One region of the Clostridium sp. Marseille-Q7071 genome, then DNA from elsewhere that is predicted to be linked to it. Evidence: riboswitches for the same ligand, from Rfam matches in the RefSeq annotation. Region 1 holds a riboswitch; the other holds the start of a gene.
The links. Region 1 has a riboswitch for FMN ahead of ribD (bifunctional diaminohydroxyphosphoribosylaminopyrimidine deaminase/5-amino-6-(5-phosphoribosylamino)uracil reductase RibD). Riboswitches for the same ligand answer to the same signal wherever they lie in the genome.
Positions count from the first base shown of each region.

Region 2: another riboswitch for FMN. It lies ahead of ACWPW7_RS00960 (ECF transporter S component); the one in region 1 lies ahead of ribD (bifunctional diaminohydroxyphosphoribosylaminopyrimidine deaminase/5-amino-6-(5-phosphoribosylamino)uracil reductase RibD).

Region 1 covers NZ_CBCOPR010000001.1:4,022,443-4,029,339, forward strand. Annotated here, with positions in the region: gene ACWPW7_RS19115 (bifunctional 3,4-dihydroxy-2-butanone-4-phosphate synthase/GTP cyclohydrolase II) at 1-612, opposite strand, end outside; gene ribE (riboflavin synthase) at 625-1,269, opposite strand; gene ribD (bifunctional diaminohydroxyphosphoribosylaminopyrimidine deaminase/5-amino-6-(5-phosphoribosylamino)uracil reductase RibD) at 1,274-2,341, opposite strand; FMN riboswitch at 2,539-2,686, opposite strand; gene ACWPW7_RS19130 (hypothetical protein) at 2,846-3,340, opposite strand; gene ACWPW7_RS19135 (hypothetical protein) at 3,545-4,192, opposite strand; gene ACWPW7_RS19140 (ABC transporter permease) at 4,119-5,372, opposite strand; gene ACWPW7_RS19145 (ABC transporter ATP-binding protein) at 5,369-6,235, opposite strand; gene ACWPW7_RS19150 (hypothetical protein) at 6,216-6,506, opposite strand; gene ACWPW7_RS19155 (RNA polymerase sigma factor) at 6,496-6,897, opposite strand, start outside.
Region 2 covers NZ_CBCOPR010000001.1:207,030-213,926, reverse strand. Annotated here, with positions in the region: gene ACWPW7_RS00970 (Tex family protein) at 1-145, shown strand, start outside; gene ACWPW7_RS00965 (hypothetical protein) at 658-1,191, shown strand; FMN riboswitch at 2,221-2,335, shown strand; gene ACWPW7_RS00960 (ECF transporter S component) at 2,430-3,014, shown strand; gene rimI (ribosomal protein S18-alanine N-acetyltransferase) at 3,181-3,627, opposite strand; gene tsaB (tRNA (adenosine(37)-N6)-threonylcarbamoyltransferase complex dimerization subunit type 1 TsaB) at 3,620-4,327, opposite strand; gene tsaE (tRNA (adenosine(37)-N6)-threonylcarbamoyltransferase complex ATPase subunit type 1 TsaE) at 4,324-4,785, opposite strand; gene ACWPW7_RS00940 (HD-GYP domain-containing protein) at 4,913-6,190, opposite strand; gene ACWPW7_RS00935 (CBS domain-containing protein) at 6,450-6,897, shown strand, end outside.

The DNA.
Region 1 (6,897 bases):
ACTTTCTTCTTTTAATCGATAAGATACTAAATCTGCAATAGTTATCACCGTTAATTTATGTACTTTTGCAAATTCCAAGAGTTCTGTGGTACGCATCATCATTCCATCTTCTCTCATAATTTCGCAGCATAATCCACATTCTTTAAGTCCTGCAAGCTTTACCAAATCAACAGTTGCTTCCGTGTGTCCCCTTCTTTCAATTACGCCGCCATCTTTTGACTCTAAAGGAAACATATGACCAGGACGTCTAAAATCTTCCGGCTTAGCATCATCTTCTACCGCTTTTATAGCAGTAATGGATCTTTCATAAGCAGAAATCCCTGTAGTGGTATCTACATGGTCGATAGAAACAGTAAAAGCTGTAGAATGATTATCTGTATTATTGTTTACCATCTGCTCTAATCCAAGCTTCTTAGTTAACTTGGCACTCATAGGCATACATATTAATCCTTTTCCATAACATGCCATAAAATTTACATTTTCCTGTGTTGCAAATTCTGCTGCACATACTAAATCTCCTTCATTCTCTCTGTCAGGGTCATCGATAATTAGAACGATTTTTCCACTTCTGATATCTTCTATTGCTTCTTCTATTGTGTTTATTTTTTTCATAATATCATCCTCCTAAAAACCATGTTCGATTAAAAACTGTTCCGTAATCTTACTATTTTCTTCTGATTCCTTTGATTTTAAAAGCTTTTCAACATATTTTCCTACCATATCACATTCCAAATTTACCTTATCACCAATTTTCTTATAAGATAAAATAGTTTCTTTTTGCGTATGAGGTATAATTGATACTTTAAATCCCTCTTCATCTACACAGGCAATGGTCAGACTGATTCCATCTATTGCAATAGATCCCTTTTCCACAATATAGCAAAGCTGTTTTTTATCTGTGGTAATGGTGTACCAAACAGCATTGTCATCTTTTCTTATGTGCGATATGCATCCTATCCCATCAATATGTCCAGATACCATATGTCCTCCAAATCTTCCATTGGCAAGCATAGCTCTTTCTAGATTTACTTTTGAACCGCTTCCAATATTCCCAAGAGTGCTTCTGTTCATTGTTTCAGACATGACATCTGCAGTAAATCCATCCTTTGCCATATCAGTTACGGTAAGACATACTCCATTAACTGCAATGCTATCTCCAATTTTTGTTTCATCCAGAACATCCTTACATTCAACAGTTAAAATAGATGATTTGCTTCCATTTCTAACTGACTTTATAGTTCCTATCTCCTCAATAATTCCAGTAAACATAATTTCAACTCCTCAAATATCCTTCTATGCAGAAATCATTCTCAAACTTTATTATTGTGGTATCTTCTAGTTGAAAGGCATCACTCATCTGTTCCCGTCCTTTACCTTCAACAGGCGTAAGTGCTTCTTTTCCTCCAATTATCTTAGGTGCTATGTAAACATACGCCTTTTTTATAATTCCTGCCTCTAGAGCTGCCTCGTTTAAGGTTCCTCCCCCTTCAAGCAGAATGCTATCAATGCCTTTTTCGCCAAGCTTTTCCATGAGCTTCTTTAAATCAATTCTTTCATTATCACGAAATTCCATAAGAGTTACCCCTGCCTTGCTAAGCTTATACTTCTTCTCTCTATCTCCTTTGCAAAAAGCAATGATCGTCTCAATTTCATGAGATGATTTTACAATTTTGCTCTCTAGTGGAATTCTTAAGTTGGAATCACATATGATTCGAATAGGATTTACTCCATGGTCTATTCTGCAGTCTAACATTGGATCATCTGCTAGTACTGTTCCTATTCCTACCATAATTCCTGTGTATCTTTTTCGGAGATAATGCACATGTTCTCTAGTATCTTCTCCTGTTATCCATTTGGAATTCCCTGTACTAGATGCAATCTTTCCATCTAGGGTCATTGCATATTTTAATATGACAAAAGGTTCTTTCGTGGAAATGTAATGAAAGAATACTTCATTTAGTTTCCTACATTCCTTTTCTAATACTCCAATTGTTACTTCAATGCCATGTTCTCTTAAAAATTCAATTCCTTTTCCACCAACTAGAGGATTAGGATCAGTACAACCTACAATAACCCTCTTTATCCCATATTCCACAATGGCTTCTGTACAGGGTGGTGTCTTCCCATAGTGACAGCATGGTTCCAAAGTCACATACAATTCTGCCCCTTTCGTGTCTTCTATGCAGCTTAAAAATGCATTTCTCTCTGCATGGAGATCAGCATATTTCATATGCCATCCTTCACCTATGATACGTCCATTCTTTACGATGATGCATCCTACCATTGGGTTTGGAGATGTATATCCAATCCCCAGTTTTGCAAGCTCTAAAGCTCTTGCCATATAATTTTCATCCAAGCAATCCTCTCCTTTTTACTTCAGGCAATAGTTAGGAGAATTTTTCTTTTAAAACACAAAAAGCCCTGAATATAAAAATATCCAGGGCATAAAATTCGATAGTTATTAAATTTAGATTGCATCAAAAAAACATCCGCAAAATAAATATAACGACTGCATCAAAATAAGTAGAGATATTCTCTCTGCTTCTTCTCCCATCCAGACTTTACTGTCGGCTTTGGAATTGCCAGATAATCAATTATCAGCTTCACCAAATCAGCAGTCCATGTACATGAACCGCTCGCGGGCTTTACCGCCGGTAGGGAATTTCACCCTGCCCTGAAGAACTTATTTTCTTATTAACTTTTACATTATTTAATATAACATTAAAAAAATACTTTGTACAGTACTTTTCTTAATTTTCTGAAAGAGAAATTTCCTCTCAATTATTAAAGTAAGTAGCAGTTATACTAAAAAATTTTTATTACTACTAAAGAATTATTAAATTAATTACTCAAAAAAACCTTTATGAGAAATCTTTATATCATTATTTGCATTTATTTTTATATTTAAATTGCCACTTGCATTTTTTCCAACAATTCTAATAATATATTTCCCACTTTTAGGTGTAGTAAAATTTATATCTCCACTTTCATTTGATTCATCTTTTTTAGCTATTATATTATAATCTGAATCTAACACTACAACATAAAACTTACCTTTGTTAATTTTTGTATTATCATTTATAGTTATTTTATTATCTTTGTCTGAAGTAAACTCTATTATTGACCATTTACCTGTAAATCTATCAAAATCAAAGCTTTTGCCATCTTCAGTGTCTTTTTCATTTTTCATAGAATAAACACTTCTTTTTGCTTCTTCACTTGATAGATAGCTATCTGAACTAATATAAAGTGAGCTATTTTTATATAACATACTTCCTATTAGTAAGATTGCTATTATAAATGTTAGACAAATATTTATTAACCTACTTTTCTTTTTCATTCTATTCTTCCCCCATTTTTATGTTATCAAGTTATGAATAAGTTATTGTTATATGTAATACTACTGGATAAATATATATAATATACTTATATTATCCAATATTTATTGTATATAATATTACATATACTTTCAATGCATGAAAATTATAATAATAAAAATATACCCCTTTGAATTAAGGGGTATATTTTTATATATTAATATTATTTAACTTAGCTTTCTTTTTAACCATTTAGCAACAATCGCTATTAAAATTAAAACAATACTACCACCAAGCAGCCAATATTTTTCATCAAAACTGCCATTCTTCATAGACAATATATAAAAATTGCCTACATACTTATTTTTTGTGGCCATATTTAATATTAAATAACCAATAGAAGCCATATAACCAAGTATAGTACTGCCTGATATAGCAGATGAGCAAAGTCCTACACTTCCTAAAAATACAGCAGATAAAAAAGTACCTAACATATATTTTATAAGTGGAAAATCACAGCCCTTATGCTTTAATATCAATATAAAAGAACCCACTAAAACAAAAATAATTACTAAGTTTAGAATTATTCTAACTGTGTAAGGTATAAATAGTGACATTGGTTTTGATGCCACTATTTCATCAATTTCTCTTTCTTCCTCAGGAGCAAATATTGGCACAAGAAGTATGATGCCAATGATAGCCACATAGTTTTCGAGACAAATTGCACTGGACACTGCATTAAGGTTTGATGTTCCTTGAATGAAGGGCAGAGCAAATAAAAATACAACTGAAAATGCTAAGTTAGCGAGTGTACTTAACTTTAGGTTTACTTTTATTAAAGCTAAACCATTTCCCCATTTTTCTCCTAATGTCAAGCTTACCCCTCCTTTTTTGTTCATATATAAATACAGTTATTATAACTATTAACAGTGCAAGTCCTGTAATTACAAGTCGATTTGTCATAATTTTACTAAAATTTTCCCCAATCAACATACCCTTGCCACGATTATTGTGACGAACAAATAATCCTAAAAGTGGATAGTCACCTGTAAGTTGTATATTGTTTATGTTGAAAAACCATATAAATAACTCTACTGCAATAGCCACTGGTGTATCTGTCAGTGTAGTTAGAAACATTCCTATAGCTGTAACAATCATAAGTGTAGGCAATATCCACCACACTATATATTTTACAAATGCAAATAAATCAATAGTCAAATTCTCACTGTTTGCAAAGGACATAAAAGTTATAGTTTCTTTAATGCCTAATATTATGATTGGCAACATCATCATAAAAACAAGTGAAAAATACCGTGATAAAACAAGCTTTAAAGAAGAAGTTTCCCTAAAATAAACAAGCTCCTCCATTTTACTACGTCTATCCTTAATTGATGTAAATACCACTACAAATATAGGAAATATCCCCATAACAATGCCCATATAGTCACAGAATAATCGTGCATATCCGTTGGTTAATTTATCATTTTGTATCATATATTCATATTCTTCAACTGCTTCCTCATAGGTAACAGGTATACGAGTGAACCTACCGATAAAATCTTCTCCATAGGCAGAGCCTCCTCCTAAAAGCTTATCAATACTTGCCATTAACTCCTTAAATCTCTCGAGTGTTATATCTTCACTAACTGGTAAAGAAGCGGAATTAGTATTCTCCCATAGTAAGTTTAATTCTTCTATAGTTTTCCCAGTTATCTCTTCCAAAAAAAGTTCTATTTTTTTTGTTTCACTATCATCTAACTTAACAATTTTATAAAATCCCAGTGGATAAGTCACATATGAATTTTCTTTATATTCACGATATAAGTTATCTACTGTCTTTGGTATCATTTCCTTTGACGGTGTAGACTCTTTTTCACCATAAGGAGCATAATGTGTTTCCATATCTATTTTAGGTGGTGGAGAAAGTAATGTTTTTAAATCCTCCGAAGTAGTAATTCCCATTTGTGAGATATAAAATGATACTGCAACTGCAATAAAAATATAATATATATATGTTTTCAATATATTTCTGCACTCTTTAAAAAATAAGCTCATTTTGCCTGCCCTCCCATCAGTAGCATATATCCATCTTCGATGGTAGAGTTGCATGGTATAGCAGTATCAAAAGGCTTACTATCTGCCAAAACTCTAAGGGTGACATTGCTGCCTTGTGAGAGCATAGAGGTCACCATACATTTATCTTTAATATTATTCAAATCCTTTTGCGATACAGTAATTGTATAAACCTTACCACTTGCAAACTCAGCAAGTTTCCCAGTTGTACCTTTGTAAATAACTTTGCCATTATTTAAAATTGCAATGTTTTCACAAGTTGCTTCAATATCTTCTACAATGTGAGTGGAAAGGATAACAATTCGATCCTTTGCAATTTCACAAAGTAAATTTCTAAAACGTATCCTTTCCTCAGGATCAAGCCCTGCTGTTGGCTCGTCAACAATTAAAATCTTTGGCGCATGCATAATAGCTTGAGCAATTCCCAGTCGTCGTTTCATGCCTCCTGATAGTGCCTTTACTCGTACTTTTTGACAATCATATAAATTAACCTTATCTAACAGTTCTAAGATAATTTTTTTCCGCTCTTGTTTTGGTATTTCAGACAGTACACCTAGATAATCCATAGCTTCATATACTGTCATGTTTGGATACATAGAGAACTCCTGTGGTAAATATCCTACCATTTTACGAATATCTTTTGTATTTTCAATAGGAACACCACATATCGTTACAGTTCCTTCATTTTTAATTAGAAGTGTAGTAAGTATACGCATTAGTGTGGTTTTCCCTGCACCATTTCTACCAAGTAGTCCAAACATACCACTTGGTATTTCAAGATTTATATTATCAAGTACTGTTTTCTTGCCAAATTTTTTAGTAAGATTAGATATCATAATTTCCATAAGTTTTATCCTCCAATGTATTAGTTGATAAATATTCAAAAATAAACGCAATAGACAATCCCCCAATGGTTAGAGGATATATTGCATCACCAACAAATTGTGGGTACAATATAACAAATATAAAAGCTATTATAGTGAAAATCACAGTACCCGTGGCTTTTATAGTAAGCCTGCGATTAAGGGCTTTTATACGAACTTTTTCAAGTTCTTCATACTCTAAAATATTGACTTTACACCACATACCATTTAAAAATTCTCGTTCACTTTTCATTTTGCATATCCTCCTTAACATATTTTTGAAGTTTGTTTCTTGCCCTATAAAGGATGATTTTTATTTGCGGTAATGACTTGTCCATAATTTCTGCAATTTCCTTGTAGCTAAATCCATAAATCTCATAAAGACAAAATGCAATACGGTAATCAGCCTTTAGGCTATTAAGTAGCTTTGCTGAATATTTTAGCCTTTCTTGCTGTTCCATTAACTCATATAAAGTTGGTTCTGTACTTACTAAGTTTACATCTTCTAGACTTACAATATTAGAATCTTTATTTTTGCGTATAAAATCTATACACTTGTTTCTTATCACTGCAAACAGAAATGTTTTAAATGTATTTTTAGCCTTGTATCTATGACGATTTATGTATATAGCTGCAAAACTTTC
Region 2 (6,897 bases), 3.8 Mb from region 1:
AGATGGATTAGTACACATAAGTCAATTAAGTGATAAATTTGTAAAGCATCCACTAGATGTAGTTAAAGTAGGAGATATAGTAGAAGTTAGAATACTAGAAGTAGATGAAAAAAGAAAAAGAATATCACTATCTATGAGAAAGTAATGAAGAAATAAATACTTAAATAAGACTTATAATAAAATTTGTATAAATTCAAATTTTATTATAAGTCTTTTTAAAATCTTCTTAGTTTAATATAAAAATAATCAAAATATTTTCTACCTGTATTATTTTCTTTAATTTACCATACAATATAGATGTTTACATAGATTTAAAATTGTTTACATAGATTTAAAATTTTTATATTATCAATCTTTAGTTTTAAAGAGCAAAATGGTGAATAATTGAGCAATATATCAAAAATAGATATAAATTTACGGAAATAGACTTTGATAAATTCAAATAGAAAATTAAGAAGATAATTAAGTTAAAATAGACAAATTTCGATATTGATTTCATCACTTAAAAGGAGTATTTTATATTTTGTTATGTAAAAAGAGAATTTATTAAAAGGTTTAAATTTATATAAAATAATAGAGTGTCTAAAATAACTAGTTAAATATAGGACGAATATTTTGCTGAAGATGCCTAGTTATAGAAATGAGGAAGGAGTTAATATGGGAGCATATTTACAAGGTGGAATTTGTTATAATATTATAATTTACAAACCAGATTTTGAAGATAGTAATTTAGAAGTTGATAAAGTTTTAAGAGCGTTAGATGAAAAAATTGATATGAGTTTGTATAATAAAAAAGAATCAGAAAAAATTATACTATATGTATTAAAAGAGGAAGTATTAATAGAAAATATAGAAGATTTTTTAAAGACTCAATTTCAATTCTATAATTTAGAAGATGAATTAAAAGAAGAAGTTTTAAATCCTATAAGAGAATGTGAAGATTTTGAAGAATTAGTAAGTTTAGCTAAAAAAAGAAATTATGATAATCTCGGTCATGGTAGTGTACTTGAACATATATATGTTGACTCAAAATATGATATTAGAGTTTGCTATGAATGTATAACCTTTTTTAAAGAGGGAAAAATGGTTCTTGAGAATAACACGAACTTTTTAGTGTACATAGAAAATTTAATTAAAATATCTTCAAAGTATAACAAATTAGGAAGTACAGTTAAAGTATTTATAGAATAGATAAATTTATTGTAGATATTGCTTAAGCTGGAATATAGATAGACTACTTTTAATCAATGGAGAATTGAAAATGGACAATTGACAATTTTGGTGGAAATTAGTTTTAATAAAACTAATTTCTTTAACTAATTTTTTTACTAGCAATACAATTGCTAGTTTTTTTCTTTTCAAATTACTTCATAACTCCAAAGATAAATTAATTTTAAATTTCTCAGCTATTGCTGAGAAATATCCAAAATTATGAATCGTGCATTGTGAATTGCGAAATCAATAGTACTTATATCTATGAAAACTGATTTTTATTAGATATAAAATATGATTAGAAGCTTTATGGCCTATTTGATTTATATACTTTAAATTAAAAAATAATCAATAATATGTATGTTTTTAAAAGAAAGTGACATAATATAGGAGAGAGGATTATAGAGCTCTGTAATTAGCTCGATTATATACGCAATAAATGAGTTTTAGTAAATAACTTTTGGTAGAAGTTATTTACTATTTTTTTATCTATCTTAAATAGGCATCTTCAAGAAATAACTAGTCAGTATGCTAGACTATTTTGTGCCACACTTCATTGTTAGAACCCACTGATAGTAGCACTATCAGTGGAACCTTCCTCTTTGTATGACACAAAATATTCGTCGCATCTTTGACTGGTTATTTATTTCAGATGCCTAAAATCTGATGAAATTTTATTATTTTTTATATCATTTTTGTTTTTCATTAGCGTTTTAATGTTCTCTTGTTTGTAACAGAAAATAGCTAATATAGTTATTGTGGTTATTGATGTTATTGAAAGAACCACGATGCAAAGGATGATATTACCCATTATATCACCTCCCGTAAGCTTTAATAAGCCCTATATACAGAGGAGGTAATTACGTATATAATATTGTATCTAAATTGTTATATCTAAATTATGGGACAAAATCTAAATAAATATTCAAATAATTATAACTAATTATCATTATTCTATTGAGGAATTTTTGATTTTGGTATATAATTAGATTGTGAAAAAAATATTTTGATACTCTTCAGGGCGGGGTGTAAGTCCCCACCGGCGGTAAAGCCCGCGAGCCGAGAGGCATGATTCGGTGAAACTCCGAAGCCGACAGTATAGTCTGGATGAAAGAAGATTGTGTAAGAATTATTCTGCCCTGACGTATTTTTATATGTCAGGTTTTTTAATTTTTATATGATTCCTAGAAGTTGTATAAATTTGGGAGGTATTTAAAATGAGAAAAAATTTTACATTAGATAAGATGATTAAACTTTCATTATTATCAGCAATTGCTTTTATACTTATGTATTTTGATTTTCCGGTATTACCGACTTTTCCATGGCTTAAGATGGATCTTAGTGATGTACCGGCATTAATGGGAGCATTTGCTTTTGGACCATTAGCTGGGGTAATAATAGAAGCTTTTAAGAATGTATTAATATTAATACTAAAAGGAACTCATACTGGATTTATTGGAGAATTAGCAAATTTTTTAATTGGGATTTCATTAGTTTGTCCAGCAGCATATATTTATCATAAGAATAAAACTATAAAAACAGCATTAATTTCAATGAGTGTAGGTCTTATATCTATGGAGATAGTAGGTGTGCTTGCTAATGTATTTTTATTAATTCCACTATATATGCCAGATATGCCACAAGGTGAACTAATAAAATATGTAATGTATGGAATAGTGCCATTCAATGGAATAAAAGCAGTAATAGTTTCAGCACTTACATTTATATTATATAAAAGAGTTTCTGTATCAATATTTAAAGTGGAACCTATGGCTAAAAAATTAGATAGAAAAATAAGCTAGGATTTTATCCTAGCTTTTTATATGTCGTGAATGAGTTATATTATCTTATTAATATTTTAGTCACTGTTAAAAAATAATAAATATTCTAAAAGGATTTTTTACTTACTGAGAAATTTATGAACATTTTAACATAAAATAAAAAACCGTGATGATTATTCACGATTCTTTAAATATCTCTTTTCCACATTATAAGTCCATCTTCTTTATTATCTTCGTAATAACCTTTTCTAATCCCTTCAACTTTGAATCCATGACGTTCATAAAGTTTTTGTGCTGCTATATTTGAAGCTCTAACCTCTAAAGTCATAGCAGTTACACCTTCATCTTTACATATAGATTCAAGACTATCAAGAATTATATGACTATAGCCCATCTCCCTATATTCTGGATGAAGAGCTATATTAGTTATATGAGCCTCCTCAAAAATAATCCACATTCCACCAAAACCAATAACTTTATCATTATTTTTTAAAGTTACATAGCGAGCAAATTTATTAGTTAATTCTTTTTCAATGGATTGTAAACTCCAAGGAATAGGAAAGCTTAATGATGATATTTCTTGAACATATTTAGTAGTCTTAGCATTCATTAATTCAGTATATAGACTATCCATTACTTTTCATTCTCTCTTCATATTCTCTTTCTGCTTGAGAAAGTCTTAAATAAATTGGAGCAGTAGCATATATATCATCTTGTATTCCATCACTTAAATATTTTATGCCTATTTGTCCTAAAGAAGCTGCTCTTGCTAAATTTAGATGGGATGGAGCGAAATTAATATTTTCTAATTCATTAGAAAGCTTTTCTTTAAATTTATAAGTTCCATCACCTATGAAATATATAGATTCATCTTTTTCCTTTAAAGTAGTTATAAGCTCATCAAGAGAAATTACCATAGGCTCAGTTAATGATATAAGATTGTTATCTTCAAATTTGTATAGGGCAGTATATACATTTCCTCTTAAAGCATCCATAATAGGGCATATAAGTCCATTAGCATAGAATAAGTTATTTGCTAAACCGTCCAGTGTAGAAACACTTATAAAAGGTTTTTTAGAAGCTTGAACCAACCCTTTAATAGTAGCCATACCAACTCTAAGACCAGTGAAAGAACCAGGACCTTTAGAAACTACAAATCCATCTATATCATTTATATTTAATGAGGTATTTTTTAAAACCTCATCTATCATTGGCATAAGAATTACAGAATGTTGTTTTTTATAGTTAAAGTTTATTTCTCCAATTAATTTATCATCTTCTAATATAGCTACAGTAGCACATTCTGTTGCACAATCTAAGCTTAAAATTCTCATAGTGTTAACTCCTTTATATAGTCATATCTTAAACCAGTATAATTTATAGTGACTCTTCTGCAACAAGAGCCTAATTGTGGAATTTTTTCTAAAACAATTGTTAGACTATCTTCAGGGATTAATTCTTCAATATAATTTGCCCATTCAATAACACTAACTCCATCACCAAAAATATATTCATCAAAGCCAATGGCTGCAATTTCGTCAGAATCATTAACTCTATAAACATCAAAATGGTAAAATTTTAATCTCCCATTATCATATTCATTAACTATATTAAATGTAGGACTTGTAATGTTGTCCTGTATATCTAGTCCCTTTGCAATACCTTTTGTTAAGTGAGTTTTACCCGTACCTAGATCACCTATAAGGCAGATAATATCCCCACTATTGCAAAGCTTACCTATTTGAACACCTAGTCCTTCTGTCTCTTCTATAGTATTAACGATAAATTCCATTAAGTTCACCTCATTTAATATTTTAGCCCAAAAGCAATAAAAAGAAAAGGCAATAGACAAAGTATTGCCATAGTAGTTGTAAACTATAACTAAAAATAAATATTATTAAAATGTCTTTGAAAAATAACTAATTATTTTCTGAAGGCACATTAGTAGAATTTTTTTGAGCCTTAGCAATTAAAGTATCTTTCATATGCTTAACTGCTTTTTTACATATAAATCCATTGCTAGCCATATCATCTAGTATACTAAATGCTTCATACATATACATTCCTTTTCTATAAGGCCTATCCTCTGTTAAAGCTTGATAAATATCACAAACTCCTATTATTCTAGCTTCTTCAGAGATTTCTTCAGCTTTTAATTTTCTAGGATATCCTTCACCATTAAGTTTTTCATGATGATTACAAGCCCAATCACATATATCAGATATTTCCTCAATTCTATCTAATATTAGCTTTGTGTAATAGGTATGAGATTTAATAATTGAAAATTCCTCATTAGTTAGTGAGGTATTTTTATCTAAAATATCATTAGGAATAGCCACCTTTCCTATATCATGCAAAAGTCCTGCAATTTTCATCTTTAAGCATTTAGAATCACTATATCCAATATGCTTTGAAACCTCATAAGCAAGGTTTGCAATACCTCTAGAGTGGCTTGCAGTAAAAGAACTTTTATTGTCTATTATAGAAGCAAAAATATCTGCTATATATTCAAATTCTTCTAAAGTAACATAAGTAATATCTTTAGGTAAAATATCTTGTAATATAAAAGGAAAGAAAGGTGTATTGTTTATATCTAGCCAAAAACTTTCAGCAGGACATATCTCTAAAAATGCCTTTACTATTTTAGGAGAAAAAATTATTCCTTCATTTTTCTTAACATATTCTATTATTTTATCTTTCTGCATATAAAAAGGTATAGCTTCATCATATAAAATTTCTACAGAATCTGCTAGTCTTATGATTTGACTTTCAATAGGAGTTAAATAATTTTTCAGTTTCATTGCTCCACTACCATCATAATTTTCATGATGATATAAAATGATATCATACATATGGATAAACATAGGGATTTTTAATATCATATTAGCACCTTCAATACAGTGCTCTTTTATATATTCTTTAAAGGTATGAGCTTTATCAAAAATACCTTGACATCCAATATCATGGAGCATAGCTGATATATATAAGTTTTTATATGATTCATCACTTAACTGTAACTGTTTACCTATTCTTAATGAAATATAAGTTGTTCGATTAGAATGATGAGAAAATTTCAACTTAGTGCTATTATTACTATCTATATCTTCCATCATTTTTAATCCCATATCAGAATTAACCATAGCTAAATCAAGAGCAATTGAAAGTGCGTGAACTATTTTATTTAAACTAATTTTCATAAATCAACCCCACTTAGGCATCTGGGGGAAAATAACAATTGAAAGATGCCGTATCCTATATTAAATATTTACTCAAATCAAACTATATTTATGTAAAAAAACTAAACTTATATAAATATATTATCATAGAGAGTACCAATTAATGAACATTTTATTATAATTATATATTATAACGATAAAAATACTTAGGAAATATTTAAAAATTCTAATAATTGATATATAATATTCATGAGTACCTTAATACAAGGAGGGATAAACAATGTTTGTAAGCAATTTAATGTTGACAAGAGATAAACTTATAACTGTTACGCCAAAAATGACAATAGGTGAGGCGTTAGAACTTATGGAAGAGCATGGATTTTTATCAATTCCAGTTGCAGAAGAAAATAAGTTTATTGGAGCTATATCAAAAGAAAAAATATACACTTATTATTATGAGAAATGTGTAGAAAGAGAATGTTTACTTTCTGATTTTTTAGTAGAAAACGTTATGAGAACTGATGTACCAACAATAAAACCATTGGAACAAGTTGAAGAAGCAGCACACTTCTTAGAAACTAGAAGTGTTTCATTTATAGCAGTTGTAGATGAACGTGGAGATTTTAAAGGTATAGTAACTCACTATGGAATATTCCATCAATTTACTGAACTATTTGGATTAAATAAAGGACATCGTTTAGCAATCATAGCACATGATATTCCAGGAC